3 regions of the Geobacillus sp. DSP4a genome follow, and region 1 is predicted to be linked to each of the others. Evidence: riboswitches for the same ligand, from Rfam matches in the RefSeq annotation. Region 1 holds a riboswitch; each other region holds the start of a gene.
What was found. Region 1 has a riboswitch for S-adenosylmethionine ahead of ETC02_RS04785 (methionine biosynthesis PLP-dependent protein). Riboswitches for the same ligand answer to the same signal wherever they lie in the genome.

Region 1 (5,137 bases):
CCTGGGTGGTGCGAAAGCCCTGGATAATACACATCTTCCACTTTCGGATGGCGCGCCAAATACTCAGCGATGGCCAGGGCGGATTCGGACGACTGCTTCAGCCGGACGTGGAGCGTTTTTAATCCCCGCAGCACGAGCCAAGCGTCTTGGACGCCAAGGATGGCGCCAAACGCGTTTTGCAGTTTGTACAGCTCTTTTCCCAACTCTTCATCTTTCACCACGGCCAATCCGGCGACGACGTCGCTATGGCCGGCTAAAAATTTCGTGGCGCTGTGAAGGACGACATCGACTCCAAGGTCAAGCGGCCGCTGCAGCGCCGGCGTCATGAACGTGTTGTCGAGAAACGTCAAACAGCCGTGCGCCTTCGCCAGCTTGACGACGCCTTGAATGTCGGTCACTTTTAACAACGGATTGGACGGCGTTTCCATATAAATGACTTTCGTGTTCGGCCGGATGTTTTCGGCCACGGCATGCAAATCGGTCATATCGACAAACGTATGCTCGATGCCAAACCGGTTCAACACTTCCGTGACCATCCGATACGTGCCGCCGTAGACGTCTTCGGTGACGAGCACATGGTCGCCTTTGGACAAAAGCAAAAACGCGGTCGAGATGGCCGCCATGCCGGAGGCGAAGGCGAATCCGCGCACGCCGCCTTCCAAGGCGGCGATCGCTTCCTCGAGCGCCTCGCGCGTCGGGTTGCCGGAGCGGCTGTAGTCGTATTTGCCGAACGTGTCGAAATCGAACTGATGGAACGTGGAGGCGTGCTGGATCGGCACGCTCACCGCCCCCGTGTGGCGGTCGACTTTCCATTCGTTATGGAGCAGTTTCGTTGAAAACGACCATTCCCGTTCCATCGCTCACACCTCTTTCATGTTTTTCAATGCCTGCGTCAAATCGGCGATCAAATCGTCAGCGTGCTCAATGCCGACCGAGAAACGGAGCAGCCGGTTGCAAATACCGTTTTGGATGCGGATTTCCTCAGGAATGTCCGCATGCGTCTGCGTCGCTGGGTACGTAATAAAGCTTTCGACTCCGCCCAGGCTTTCCGCGAACGTAATGAGGCGCAAGCTTTTTAAAAACCCGTTCACCCACTTTTCATCGGCAATCCGGAACGACAGCATCCCGCCTCTTCCTGGATATAAGACGTCTGTAACATCTTCATGTTCGCGCAAAAAGGCGCTGATGCGCTTGGCGTTTTCTTCATGCTGGCGCATCCTTAGCGCCAGCGTTTTCATCCCGCGGATGAGCAGCCACGAATCAAACGGCGACAACACCGCGCCGATGGCGTTATGGTACTCGGCCAACCGTTGACAAAGCTCTTCGCCTTTGGCGACAACAAGCCCGGCCAACACATCGTTATGGCCGCCTAAGTATTTCGTCGCGCTGTGAATGACGATATCGGCTCCTTCTTCAATCGGACGCTGGAGCACCGGCGTGTAAAACGTGTTGTCCACGATCAACAACAGCCCGTGCCGTTTGGCGAGCTCAGAGACGGCGGCAATATTCGTCTCTTGCATCAACGGGTTCGTCGGCGTTTCCAAGAAAATGGCTTTCGTTTTTTCCGTTATCGTTTCTTCCACTGCATCGAGATCGGTGAAGTCAACGTAATGAAACCGAAGGCCGTACTTGCGCCAGCCGCGCTCAAACAGGCGGTACGTCCCGCCGTAAAGGTCGGCCGATACGAGAAACTCGTCTCCGCTCTGAAACAAGGCGAACACCGTCTGGATGGCGGCCATGCCGGAGCTGAACGCATAGCCTTGGTCGCCGCCTTCCAGTCTCGCGATCGCTTCTTCGACGATTTTGCGCGTCGGGTTGCCTGTGCGGATATAGTCAAACCCGGTCGACTCCCCGATGCCGGCATGACGATAGGCGGTGGAAAAATAAACTGGCGGGTTGACCGTCCCCGTCACCGTTTCGCTCCGGTTGCCAATTTGCGCTAACAACGTCTCTAGTTTCTCCATCTCATCTCTCTCCTTCTGTTGAAAATTCCATCATGGATCAACGGCCAACCACTTAACGCCCAACGAAGCGCCGCTGTTGGTCAAGCAGCGGCCGAGGGCCTTGATCCTCGACGCCTCTCGGTTGAGGGAGCGGCCGCTTGAGTAAATAAAAAAAGTCTTCTAAGAAGAAGACTTTTCCATACACATGGGGTCATGCTTCTTCTTATCTGCCGAATTGAATGCTCAATTCGCTGGATTTAGCACCTGGCCGCCGGGCGGCTGGTTGCTGAAGCTTCATTGGGCCAGTTCCCTCCGCTTCTCTTGATAAGAACCGCTGCGTATTTAATTTTGTTAATTGTTAATTTAGTGAACTACCCACCACCTACACTTCGCTTAGAGGTGGGGGCTTCAAGCGACTTGTGTGTGTTCGCCGAACGGTAAGCCACACACAAGAACCCTTTACGCTTCCCTTCGTTCCGAAGGTGTCCGTTCTAACCATATTCTATCATATTCGTTGGCTAACGCCAACCGAAATTCATCTCCCACTTTCACTTCGTTTAGAAGTGGGATACTTCTTTTGGAAAAAGATGTTAGAAAATTGTAACGCATTCCGGCCATTTTTGCAAGTCATTTTTTTGCCGGCGCCAATGTTCGGCAAGTTCACGAAAAATTCGAGCCCTTCGTTAACATCTTTTTGCCTAAATATGTTACAATAACAAGTGAACTTGCGCTTTCATGGAGGATGATCATGGCGACAGCAACAGGAACGATGCGCGATTATACGCTTTACAGCAGGGAGCTGCAAGAAGAAATCGGGTTGCTTGTCTACTTGCCAAGCAATTTTTCTCCGTTGCATAAATATTCTTTATTAATCGCGCAAGACGGCAAGGATTATTTTATGTACGGAAAAATCAAAACCGTGATCGAGACGCTCATGGACGAAGGAACGATCGACCGAACGATCGTTGTCGGCATCCCGTACCGGAACGTCAGCGACCGCTACGAGAAATACCACCCGGCCGGTCGAAAAAACGAGGCCTATATCCGCTTTTTAGCCCATGAGCTCGCGCCGTTTTTGGATCGCGAGCTGCCGACGTATCAAATGGGCAAAGGACGAGCGCTGATTGGCGATTCGCTGGGAGGAACCGTGTCGCTTCTAGCCGGGCTGTTGTATCCGCATACATTTGGAAAAATCGCCATGCAGTCTCCTTACATTGACGACTCGGTGCTCGAACGCATCCGCGCGTTCCGCGACCCGTCGCTTCTTTCCCTTTACCATTCCGTCGGCGCAGAAGAAACGGCGGTCAAAACGACGGACGGCCATGTACGCGATTTTATCACCCCGAACCGGGCCGCACGGGACTTATTGATCGAAAAGCGGTTTCCCTACACGTACCATGAATTTGCCGGCGGGCATGCATGGACGTATTGGCAGCCGGATGTGCCCCGGGCGGTATCGGCCATTTTGTCGCTGTAAATAACGGCAAACGAACCATCTGAAGGAGGGAAAGCGGAATGAAGTACGGCATTGTCATTTTTCCGCCAAAGCGGATTCAAGACTTCGCCAACTCGTACCGGAAGCGGTACGACAGCCATTACGCCCTCATCCCGCCGCACATTACATTGAAATACCCGTTTGAGGCGGATGAGGAGCAAATCAAAGAAATGACGAAAGAGCTGCGCCGCATCGCGGCGGAAACGGAGCCGATTCCGATCAAAGTGACGAAATTCAGCTCGTTTTACCCGACAAGCCACATCATTTATTTGAAAGTCGAGCCAAACGACGTGCTGGAACGATTGCACGAGCAGCTGCACAGCGGCCTGTTTGCCGGGGAGCCGGAATTCGTGTTCGTGCCGCACATTACAATTGGCCGCGATTTGCCGAATGCGGAATACGCTGACGTCTACAGCCAACTGCGGCTGCAAAACGTCCATTTTGAAGAGACGGTCGACCGGTTCCACCTTCTTTACCAGCTCGAGAACGGATCATGGACTGTCTATGAAACCTTTATCGTTGGAGGAAAGGAAACGGGAGAATGAACGTCGCCATTGGAACAACGGAAGACCGCGCGTTGTATGAAGACGCGTTGCGCGTCCGTCGGATTGTATTCATCGAAGAGCAAAACGTGCCGGAAGAAGAAGAAATCGATGCATTTGAACATGAATCGTTCCATCTCGTCCTATACGATGGCGAACAAGCAGTCGCAGCCGGCCGGTTTCGCCTGGTCGATGAAGGGGTTGGCAAAGCGGAGCGCATCTGCGTTTTGCCGGCTTACCGCGGCCGCGGCGTCGGCCGGATGGTGATGGAGGCGTTGGAGCAGCTTGCGAAAACAAAAGGGGCGAAAACGGCGAAACTGAACGCCCAGACGCACGCAGAACCGTTTTACCAAAAGCTCGGCTATACGACCGTCTCCGGCGTCTTTATGGACGCCGGCATCCCACATGTCACGATGGTGAAATCGCTCGAATGATGGCCATAGAACAGCCTCGTCTACACTGATCCAAGGCTTGGGATCATCGAACATCGTTTCGCTCTCCTGAGCCAAGCAGAGCAAAAGGGAGCTGTGCGCACGCAAGCTCCCTTTTGCTTACTTTTTGTTGTTCAACATATTGGCGATCGTGTTCAAATCAATTTGTTTGCCGTTATGGACGATCGCCTTGACGATTTGGTCCTCAAGTTCTTTTGGCACTTTCCGGTTGGCAATTTGCGCCACCCGCTTCACCACTTGGCGCACCGTTTTTTCATCGCTGAAATTGGCGTTTTGCAGCGAGTTGGCGAGCTCAAAAACGTCTTTCATATTGACACCTGTTTTCTGTTCGATGTTTTTAAAAAATTGCTGATCCATCGTTCCGCCTCCTTCTCCCTGCTATATCGTATGATGCTCCCGCCTCGGCGTGCATCAAATTAGGGAAAGAAAAATACGAGCCGCTCCGTGGCGCCGAAACGGCCCGTATCCCATTCGCTTTTTCCGTTAGGCGACAAATGCCGCGCCGACAATAATCAACAAAATGAACAACACGACAATCAGCACAAAGCCACCGCCATAGCCACCGCCATAGCCGTAGCCGTAAGGATAACCATAACCGCAGAAGCCCATTATAATGTTCACCTCCTTCTCCGTTTACTGTATCGTATTCACCGGCTTAGCGGGGCGTATGGGCGCAAAGGCCATTTTGTCATCCAAATCGGCGGA
Region 2 (5,137 bases), on a different contig from region 1:
AAGCGCCGTGTCGACCTCTTGGACGACGAAGCCGATGCCGGCTCGTTTCGCGTCAAGCGGCGACGAAAAGGTGCAGTTGACGCCATCGATCGTGATCGTGCCGGCGTCGGGAGGAATGGCGCCGGCCAAAATGTTCATGAGCGTGCTTTTGCCGGCGCCGTTCATGCCCAAAAGGGCGTGGACTTCGCCTGGACGGACGGAAAAGTCCACGCCGTCAAGCACGCGCACCGCGCCAAACGATTTTTCAATGCCTCGCATTGACAGCCTGTTCATTTTTTGTTCACCTGAGCTTCCAACGTTTTCATCCATGGCGAGATGGCGACGTTCGATTGCCCCCAGCCCGGGATGTATTGCGAAAGCTCGTTCATCGATACTTGCTTATCGGGCAAGTCGGTCCGTTTTACTAAATGCGGCTCGAGCGAGTAAATGTTCGGCGTTTTCTCGCCGGCGATTTTTTGATAGGCGAACCGCACCTGAACGCGGCCGACTTCCGCCGGATCCGTCGCTGTTGTCGCCACCCACGGACTGTTCGGTTTTTGGATCATTTGCAAGTCTTCGTCACTCAAATCGATGCCGTATACTTTGATTTCCGTACGCCCGGCTTGCTCGATGGCGCGCGTCGCTCCTTTGGCGAACTCGTCCCAAGTTGCGAAGACGGCGTCAATGTCGCCTTTGTTCGGATATTTTTTCAAAATGGCCTCCATTTGCGTTTGCGTGTCCAAAGCCGTGTTGGCGCTCGCCGTACCGAACTTGGCGACTTCTTTTATGTTCGGATAGCGTTTTTTGAACGCCTCATAAATGACGTGGCGCCGCTCCATTGGAGTAAAACCGCCGACCCAAATCGTGACGATGTTGCCCTCTCCATTTAAATCTTCGGCGAGTGTTTTTAACGTTTTCCAGGCGAGGCTGTAGTCGTCTTGGTCGATGACGGTGACGCCGGGAACGTTCAAATCGTTGTCAAAGGCGACGACCGGGATGCCTTTTTCAACCGCTTTTTTCACCGGGCCTTCGAGCGCATCAGCGCGGCCGTGATCAAGCAGAATGGCATCAACGTTTTGCGTGATGGCCGTTTCTACGTATGAGGCCATTTTCGTCAAGTCGTTGTCGGCGTTGTAAATTTGCACTTCGCCGCCGAACTTTTGCACTTGTTCTTTGACGCCGGCGATGTATTGCGACGAGAACGTGCCGATGGACATTTGCATAATGGCGGCGATCTTCACCGGTTTTTTCAGCTTCTCCGGGATGGCCGCCTGTTCGCTGCTCGATGCGGTTTGGTTGTTGGATGAGACGGTGTCGCCTTGGATGGCCGTTTGCTTCGTTTCGCTGGCCGGCTTAGAGCTCACGGCGTCTTGCTCGTTCGTGCAGCCGGCCAAGACGGAGAACACGGCAAAGAAAAGAAGAGAAAGGAACGATAAGGCCTTAAATCGTTTCATGCTGCTCCTCCTTTGCAAATAACGCTGGCAGTGCCGCGCTGTAGCTGCCGCGGACGATGCCTTTTTCGGTAATGATCGCGGTAATCAGTTCGTTTGGCGTCACGTCAAACGCCGGGTTATACACGTTGACGCCTTCCGGGGCGACGCGCACGCCGGCCAGATGGGTCACTTCATCCGGATGGCGCTCTTCAATCGGGATGTCTGCCCCTGTCTTTGTCGCCAAATCGATGGTGGACAACGGTGCGGCGACGTAAAACGGAATGCCAAACGATTTGGCGAGCAAGGCGAGGCCGAACGTGCCGATTTTGTTCGCTGTATCGCCGTTTTGTGCGATCCGGTCGGCTCCGACGATAATGGCGCGAATCCCTTTCGCTTTGATCGTTTGCGCCGCCATGTTGTCCGTAATAAGCGTGACGTCGACGCCTGCTTGCATCAGCTCCCAGGCGGTCAGACGCGCTCCTTGCAAAACGGGGCGCGTCTCAAGGGCGTACACGGATAACTCGATCCCTTTCTCTTTCGCCAAATAAAACGGGGCGAGCGCCGTGCCGTAGCGGGCGGTGGCGATCGAGCCGGCGTTGCAAATCGTCATCACCCGGTCGCCTGGGCGAAAAAGCGATAACGCATGTTCGCCGATGCGGCGGCAGACATCTTCGTCCTCGATTTGGATGCGGATCGCCTCGTGAATAAGCGCCGTTTTCGCTTCGTTGACCGAGGCGGCGTCTTTGGCGGCGGCAGTGAGCCGGTCAAGCGCCCAAACCAAATTGACGGCCGTCGGGCGGGCGCTTGCCAAATAATCGCGGTCTTGCTTTAGGCGGCTATGGAACTCGTGGACCGTTTCCGCTTTATAATGCGAGGCGGCGAGCGCCAGACCATAAGCGGCGGTGATGCCGATCGCCGGCGCTCCGCGCACTTTCAGCGAGGCGATCGCATCGTACACGTCTTCAAGCGTATGCAGGTCGATATATTCTGTTGCTAATGGCAATTTTTGTTGGTTTAAAATCGTGATATGCGTCTCGCGCCACTCGACAGAGCGCGGGATGGCAAAGGTGTCCATCGTCGTCTTCCTTTCTTTTCACATTTTCCGTTGATCCGGGCCGGCACTGGGCCGGTCGTCGCCGTGTTACTATTCGGTTTCTGCAAACACTCGGCGGAAGCCGTCCGTTCCGGTCAGCTCGTTGCGCTCGACAATTAGGCGGCGGCCGAGGCGGAGCGCGTGTCGTTTGGCGGCAAGGCGGGCTTCTTTCTGCTCGATGCCGTCAAGGTCGGCCACATGGGCGAGGCCGATCGTCCGGCGGATGACTTCGCAGCCGGCAAAGCCGACAGCATCGATGAACGCATGCCGGAGCACTTCGTCAAGCAAGCCCGGTGTTGCGGCGTACGTCTCGATGCTTTTGGTGCGCCAAAGCTCCGAGAATATGGACGCAAAGACGTCCCAGGTCCGGTCGATGTGATCAAAGAGCGGTTGGCGCTCAACGTCAGGGCGGGACAACGCATTTAACAGCAAGTTGGCGAAAAATTGCCCAAGGTCAAAGCCGATCGGGCCGTAAAAGGCGAATTCCGGGTCGATTACTTTCGTTTCGTCGGTGCTTGCGAAAATGCTGCCGGTATGCAAATCGCCATGCAGAAGCACATCGGCTTCGGTTAAAAACTTGCGCTTCAACTTCGCCGCTTCCAAACGGAGGCGGTCGTCATTCCAAAGCGTTTCGACGTCCGGCCGCAGCTCGCCTTCGAAGTTGTTCGTGTCATGGTCGAAAAATGGATCGGTGAAGACGAGATCTTCGGTGATTTTGCACAGTTCCGGATTGACGAAGCTTTGCGCCAATTTCTTTTTCTCTTGCTGGTTCATGCCGAAATCGGATGTGTAAAACGCTGTTTTGGCGATAAATTCGCCGATATGCCGGGACAAAAGCGGGAATGTTTTCCCTTCGATCAACCCTTTGCGGGCGATTTGCAGACGGGACAAGTCTTCCATCACGGTAATGGCAAGCGATTCGTCAGAATAGTAGACGTTCGGCACGTATTGCGGTACATAGCTGGCAAACGTGCGCAACGCGTTGCTTTCAATAACCGCGCGCTTTAACGTGAGCGGCCAGCTTTCGCCGACGACTTTCGCGTACGGGAGCGCCTGTTTGATGATGACGCCTTGCTTCGTTTCCTGATCGACGATATGAAAGACTAAGTTTAAGTTTCCGTCGCCGATTTCGCGGCACACAAGCGGCGCCCCGTCTCGGAATAGGCCGAGGCGGACGGCGAGGGCGGTCGCTTTTTGTTCGGTGAGCGGTTCGTAAACAGTGGATTGGACAATCGTCATTTTCACGTTCCCCCTTTAGGTTTTGGCAAATGAAAAAGCCTCTTTCGCATACGGAAAGAGGCTTGAAGATGCATCGTCTTCGCGCCTCTTATCTTTCAGAAAGACATCGGTCTTTCTGTTGGACTTAGCACCGTGCCCTGCGGAAGCGGTTCGCTTCCGGCGCCGCCTTTGGCGTGCGCCCTATCTCACGATAGCATTACGGTCGGTTGCTGGGCTTCATTGGGCCAATTCCCTCAGCCAACTCTTGATAAGAGTACCGATCTAGCTATTAAGTTTTTGCAATTTTCACGATGTTAACAATCGTTTGGTTGCTTGATTCGAATGATACAGGTTGGGCTGGCGGATTGTCAATACGTTTTGAAAAATTTTTTTGCCGCCTCTTCATAATCGTGCGGCCGGCGGTCGGCAAACACCGGGATGCGTGCGCGGACGTCCGCAACGAGCGAGGGATCGATGTCGGCCGAGAGAATGCCCGGCTTCTCGTCCGCCTCGGCGATAATTTCGCCCCATGGGTCGATGATGAGCGAATGGCCGGCGAAGACGTTGTTCGGGTCGCGTCCGGCCCGGTTGCAAGCGACGACATAGCATTGGTTTTCAATCGCCCGCGCCATCAGGAGCGTCCGCCAATGGTGAAGGCGGGGAAGCGGCCATTCGGCGACGACAAACAGCACTTCCGCTCCGGCCAACGCATGGGCGCGAATCCACTCCGGAAATCGGATGTCATAGCAAATGACCCCAGCGCACGGCAGCCCGTCAAGCGAGAACAAGCCTGGCTCGTTTCCCGGCTGCAAATACAAATGTTCATCCATCAATTGGAACAGGTGAAGCTTGCTGTATTCGCCGACGATTTGGCCATGGCGGTCGGCCACGATCATCGTGTTTGTCACGCCGGCGGCTGTTTTTTTGGCGACCGAACCGGCGACGAAATGGACGCCGTACGTTTGCGCCAATCGGGAAGCGAGCGCCTTCGCCCGTTCGGCGCCTTCGTCGGCAATTTCATCCAGGCGCGTCAAATCGTAGCCGGTCGTCCATAACTCTGGCAGCACGATGATGTCAGCGCCGTCTTTGGCAGCGGATTCCACGGCCTGTTCGGCTTGCTGTTCGTTTTTTGCTGGATCGCCAAATGCAATGTCAAGCTGCAGGCAGGCGATGCGGATCGTCATGAGCGTTCACCTCGGAAAAAAATTTTTCTTTACATTTTGCTTTTAACGATATATGATGTTGCACTAGAATTTCAAGAATGTTTGAGAAGGTGTGGACGATGACGATCGAATTTCCCTTTTCCGAACTGCTTGAACAGCTGCCGAAGCAGTTTTTCGCCTCGCTCGTGGCGAAAGTCGGTGCGAAGATCAAGGCGGGTTATGATGTGATCAACTTAGGGCAGGGCAATCCG
Region 3 (5,137 bases), on a different contig from region 1:
CGTGCCGGAAGGCGAAGCGTTGGCTCGATGAACACGGCATTGAGGTGCAAACGGTGCATTTGGTCGACGAGCCGCTGACGAAAGAACAGCTCGCCGACTTGCATCGAAAAAGCGGGCTGCCGCTCAAAAAATTTTTCAATACAAGCGGCATGAAATACCGCGAACTCGGATTGAAAGACAAGCTCGATGGCGCCTCGGAAGACGAGATGCTCACGTGGCTCGCCTCGGACGGCATGCTCGTCAAGCGGCCGATTTTAACGGACGGCGAGCGGGTCGTGGTCGGATTCCGCGAACAAGACTACGAATCGTGTTTTGCCGGGCGCGTTTCGACGGAAACATAAAAAATTTGGCCGAAATGAAATGAATTCAGTGAGTTTTGGCGAAAAATCGGTTATGATGAAAAAGAACACAACTTGCCGCACTGGAGGGATTTAATGAACACGCCGAAAGAACTCCGTTATTCGAAAGAGCATGAGTGGGTGCGCGTCGAAGGGGACAAAGTGCGCATCGGCATCACCGATTTCGCCCAATCGGAGCTGGGCGACATCGTGTTTGTCGAGCTGCCGGAAGTCGGCGCGGAACTGACAGCGAACGAGCCGTTCGGCAGCGTTGAGTCGGTGAAAACCGTCTCGGAATTGTATGCGCCGATCAGCGGCACGGTCGTCGAAGTGAACGAAGCGTTGAACGACAATCCGGAATATGTGAACGAATCACCGTATGAAAAAGCATGGATGATCGTTATTGAGCCGAAAGACTTAAGCGAAGTGGACAACTTGTTGACGGCCGAACAATACGAGGCGATGATCAACGAAGGATAAACGTTCCTGCAAAGTTCGCTTCGAACCGGGCCCCCTATACATACCGGAATGTGATGAAAAAGGGGTGCTCGTGATGGTGCTGCAAACGAAGCAACTGGATGTCACGGACCGGGTCACCGGCAAATGGAACGGCCGCACGATCGAACTGTACGAGGGAGGCGAGCTCATCGGCCGCCTTCCGCTTCCTGCGGCTGTAGCGTGGAAAAACGGATAAAGCGAACAAATGGAAAAATTTGAAAATGGGTCACCGCTACCGTTGAACCGGATCAAAAATATGTCGACTGCGACGGGGAGGCGGGCTGGTGTTAGGAGGCAACGGCGGATGGCCGTTGCTTTTCTGTTGCCATACAATATTGTATCCTCATTCACGTTAGGTGGGTCGGACATGCGACAGGTGGAAAAAGTGATTATTGTGGAAGGGCGGTCAGATAAGGAAAAAGTGGCGGCCGTGCTGAACGAGCCGGTTGTCATCATTTGCACGAACGGCACGATCAGCGATGCGCGCCTTGAGGAGCTGGCCGATGAACTCGAAGGGCGGGATGTGTACGTGCTCGCCGATGCCGACGAGGCGGGGGAAAAATTGCGCCGGCAGTTCCGCCGGGTGTTTCCGGAAGCAGGGCATATTTACATTGACCGGGCGTATCGCGAAGTGGCCGCCGCCCCGATCTGGCATTTGGCGCATGTGTTGCTGCGCGCCCATTTTGACGTCCGTATCGAATCGTTCATGAGAGGAAGAGGCGAGTGAACACAATCGGTCGAAACGATATTAAGCGAATGGTGGAAGGGGAGCCGCTTCTCGCTCTTTCGTTGTATACCCCGCTGTGCGGCACGTGCCAGTTGGCGAGGCGCATGCTTGTTGTCCTAGAACAATTGTTTCCGGACATACCGTTTTGCGAAACGGACATCAACTACATCCCCGAGCAGGCGGCGGCGTGGAAAATTGAAAGCGTTCCGTGCTTGCTTCTTTTCGTCGGCGGAGAGATCATCGGCAAATGGTATGCGTTCCATTCGGTCCCTTATTTGTACGAAGCAATCCGCGCCCGTTTGCCGCGTTGACGATCCGCTATTTTTTGACGCCGTTTGACACATTTCTTGGGAAATGACAAAAACGGCGTTGGTTCGCCACGGCGGCTGTCGAGATTTTTGTAAAGGATTCTCCCCCTTCGGCATGGAAATAAAAGGACAAAGGAGATGGGGGGGAGGATGCTCAATGGAAATGCGCGAGTTGGTAGGGCAGTTTATGGAACGGATGCAAACGTTGCGCCATTTGTTGCCGATTTTGCCGGATGAGCAGCTGTATGTCCGCTTTGAAAGCGAGGAAGAGACCGCCATGGTGGCGCTCGGCAAGGAGCTTACCGCCGGAAGGGAACCTGATGAACGGAACGTCTTGACGGTGCGCGGCTCCAAAAAAGCGCTTTGCTCGCTTTTAGGCGGCGAGCTGAAGCTGCAGCAGCTCGTCCGGCTGCGCGAAGTGCATGTATCGGGAAGCTTTCGTCATCTGTTGCTGCTTGAGTCGCTCCTCCATTTGGCTAAGCCGTATCGGCATGTTGGGTGGAATTTTTATTGACAATGTTCGACACAAGGTGATACAATCACAACTGTAGTCAATCGAATAGGCGATTGTTGCGCTCTTATCAAGAGAGGTGGAGGGATGTGCCCAATGAAGCCCGGCAACCGTCAGCGCGTGCGCTGAAAAGGTGCCAATTCACACAAAGCGGCCTGCTTTGAGAGATAAGAGACGGAATGGTGCACAATACCTTTCTGTTCTCTGCGGGCAGAAAGGTTTTCTTTTTGCGCTCCGCCGCCTTGGGGAGGAAGGAAGGTGAAACGATGATTACACTCGAACATGTGACAAAAATCTATCAAGCGGCTAACGGCTCGGTCACGGCCGTCGACAATGTGTCGCTTGAGATTCGCGAAGGGGAAATTTTCGGCATTATCGGCTACAGCGGCGCGGGGAAAAGTACGCTCATCCGCTTGCTCAATGGGCTCGAGAAGCCGACGGGCGGCAAGGTGATCGTCGCCGGCCGCGACATGGGGCGCATCAAAGGGCGGGAGCTGCGCAAGGCGCGTCAAGAGATCGGGATGATTTTCCAACATTTCAACTTGCTTTGGTCGCGCACAGTGCGGGAAAACATTGCGTTTCCGCTCGAGATTGCGGGTGTTCCGAAAGCGGAGCGGCAAAAACGGGTCGATGAATTGATCGAGCTCGTCGGGCTCACGGGGCGGGAAGAGGCGTATCCGTCGCAGTTGAGCGGCGGGCAAAAGCAGCGTGTCGGCATTGCCCGGGCGCTCGCCAACAACCCGAAAGTGCTGCTTTGCGACGAGGCGACATCGGCGCTCGACCCGCAGACGACCGATGCGATTTTGGACCTGCTTGTCGACATCAACAAGCGGCTCGGGCTGACGATCGTGCTCATCACCCATGAGATGCACGTCATCCGCAAAATTTGCGACCGCGTCGCCGTGATGGAAAACGGCAAAATCGTTGAGCAAGGCGACGTGCTGCACGTGTTCCGCAACCCGCAGCAGCCGATCACGAAGCGGTTCGTCAAGCAGCTCGTCGAGCCGGAAGAGACGGAAGAGGCGATTTCCCATTTGTTTGGCCAATATCCGAGCGGGCTGATCGCGCAGCTGACGTTTGTCGGCGCGGCGGCCGGCCAGCCGCTCATCAGCCAGGTCGTGCGGCAATTTGCCGTCGATATGAATATTTTGCAAGGGAAAATTTCGCAAACCCATCAAGGCGCTTATGGGGTGCTGTTTGTGCACATCGATGGGGCGGCGGATGAAATTGCCCGGGCGCTTGACTACATTCAAAGCCAGCAGGTGGCGGTGGAGGTGATTCACGATGCTCGCTAACCTCCTGCCGAACGTCCAATGGGAGACAATGTGGGCGGCGACGGTCGAGACGCTGTATATGACGGGAGTGGCGGTGGCGGCCACTTTCGTCCTCGGAATCGTTCTTGGCTTGCTTCTATTTTTGACAGCGAAGGGCAACCTATGGGAAAACCGGTTTGTCAATACAGTGATTGCGGCGTTTGTGAACATTTTCCGCTCGATTCCGTTTATTATTTTGATCATTTTGCTCATTCCGTTTACCACCTGGCTTGTTGGGACGATGCTTGGCGCCAATGCGGCGCTGCCGGCTTTGGTCATTGGGGCCGCGCCGTTTTACGCCCGCATGGTGGAGATTGCCCTTCGCGAAATCGACAAAGGCGTCATCGAAGCAGCCCAAGCGATGGGCGCCTCAACGTGGACGATCATTTGGAAAGTGCTGCTGCCGGAATCGTTGCCGGCGCTCGTCTCCGGCATTACGGTGACGGCCGTGTCGCTCGTCAGCTATACGGCGATGGCTGGAGCCATCGGCGCCGGCGGGCTTGGGAACTTGGCGTATTTGGAAGGATTCCAGCGCAGCCATAACGATGTGACGTTTGTCGCGACCGTGTTGGTGCTCGTCATTGTCTTTGTCATTCAGTTGATCGGTGACGTTGTCACTTCCAAAATTGATAAACGATAAGGAGGAAGAAAACGATGAAAAAATGGCTTGGCGCCCTGTTCGCTGCTGTTCTTGTCTTCGCTTTGGCGGCGTGCGGCGGCAACGACAACAACAACGCGGCCGAGGGGGGCAAAGGCGGCGAATTGGTGAAACTGAAAGTCGGCGCGTCGAACGTGCCGCACGCGGAAATTTTGGAAAAAGCGAAACCGATTTTGAAAGAAAAAGGCATCGACTTGGAGATCATTACGTTCCAAGATTACATCTTGCCGAACAAAGCGTTGGCTGATAAAGACATCGACGCCAACTACTTCCAGCACATTCCGTACTTGGAATCGCAAATGAAAGAACACGGCTATGATTTCGTCAACGCCGGCGGCATTCATATCGAGCCGATCGGCTTATACTCGAAAAAATACAAAAGCATTGAAGAACTGCCGGACGGCGCGACGATCATCATGAGCAACTCGGTCGCCGACCATGGCCGCATTTTGTCGATGCTGCAAGAAAAGGGGCTCATTAAGCTGAAACCGGGCATCGATAAAACGAAAGCGACGGTCAACGACATCGTCGAAAACCCGAAACATTTGAAATTTAAAGCGGACGTCGATGCTGGACTTCTGCCGCAAATTTACAAAAACGGCGAAGGCGATGCGGTTTTGATCAACGCCAACTATGCGCTTGACGCCGGTTTGGACCCGGCGAAAGACCCGATCGCCGTGGAGTCGCCGAAAAACAATCCGTATGTGAACATTATTGCGGTGCGCAAAGGCGATGAAAACCGGAAAGAAATCAAAACGCTTGTCGAAGTGCTGCAATCGAAAGA

Region 2: linked by a shared signal. The riboswitch ahead of mtnK (S-methyl-5-thioribose kinase) and the one ahead of ETC02_RS04785 (methionine biosynthesis PLP-dependent protein) in region 1 are both predicted to bind S-adenosylmethionine.
Region 3: linked by a shared signal. The riboswitch ahead of ETC02_RS04015 (methionine ABC transporter ATP-binding protein) and the one ahead of ETC02_RS04785 (methionine biosynthesis PLP-dependent protein) in region 1 are both predicted to bind S-adenosylmethionine.

Annotation. Positions count from the first base shown of each region.
Region 1 is NZ_SDLD01000009.1:2,611-7,747, forward strand. Features, by position in the region: gene metC (cystathionine beta-lyase) at 1-857, opposite strand, end outside; gene ETC02_RS04785 (methionine biosynthesis PLP-dependent protein) at 861-1,964, opposite strand; SAM riboswitch class I at 2,164-2,274, opposite strand; gene ETC02_RS04790 (alpha/beta hydrolase) at 2,692-3,420, shown strand; gene ETC02_RS04795 (YjcG family protein) at 3,459-3,983, shown strand; gene ETC02_RS04800 (GNAT family N-acetyltransferase) at 3,980-4,414, shown strand; gene spoVIF (sporulation-specific transcription regulator SpoVIF) at 4,532-4,789, opposite strand; gene ETC02_RS04810 (YjcZ family sporulation protein) at 4,916-5,041, opposite strand; gene ETC02_RS04815 (hypothetical protein) at 5,121-5,137, opposite strand, start outside.
Region 2 is NZ_SDLD01000021.1:42,602-47,738, reverse strand. Features, by position in the region: gene ETC02_RS09215 (sugar ABC transporter ATP-binding protein) at 1-273, opposite strand, end outside; gene ETC02_RS09210 (sugar ABC transporter substrate-binding protein) at 270-1,433, opposite strand; gene mtnA (S-methyl-5-thioribose-1-phosphate isomerase) at 1,420-2,487, opposite strand; gene mtnK (S-methyl-5-thioribose kinase) at 2,557-3,744, opposite strand; SAM riboswitch class I at 3,830-3,998, opposite strand; gene ETC02_RS09195 (carbon-nitrogen family hydrolase) at 4,092-4,907, opposite strand; gene ETC02_RS09190 (pyridoxal phosphate-dependent aminotransferase) at 5,006-5,137, shown strand, end outside.
Region 3 is NZ_SDLD01000007.1:31,574-36,710, forward strand. Features, by position in the region: gene ETC02_RS03985 (arsenate reductase family protein) at 1-341, shown strand, start outside; gene gcvH (glycine cleavage system protein GcvH) at 435-818, shown strand; gene ETC02_RS17630 (DUF2553 family protein) at 892-1,032, shown strand; gene ETC02_RS04000 (ribonuclease M5) at 1,204-1,563, shown strand; gene ETC02_RS04005 (thioredoxin family protein) at 1,560-1,874, shown strand; gene ETC02_RS04010 (sterol-binding protein) at 2,029-2,385, shown strand; SAM riboswitch class I at 2,447-2,556, shown strand; gene ETC02_RS04015 (methionine ABC transporter ATP-binding protein) at 2,649-3,677, shown strand; gene ETC02_RS04020 (methionine ABC transporter permease) at 3,667-4,335, shown strand; gene ETC02_RS04025 (MetQ/NlpA family ABC transporter substrate-binding protein) at 4,350-5,137, shown strand, end outside.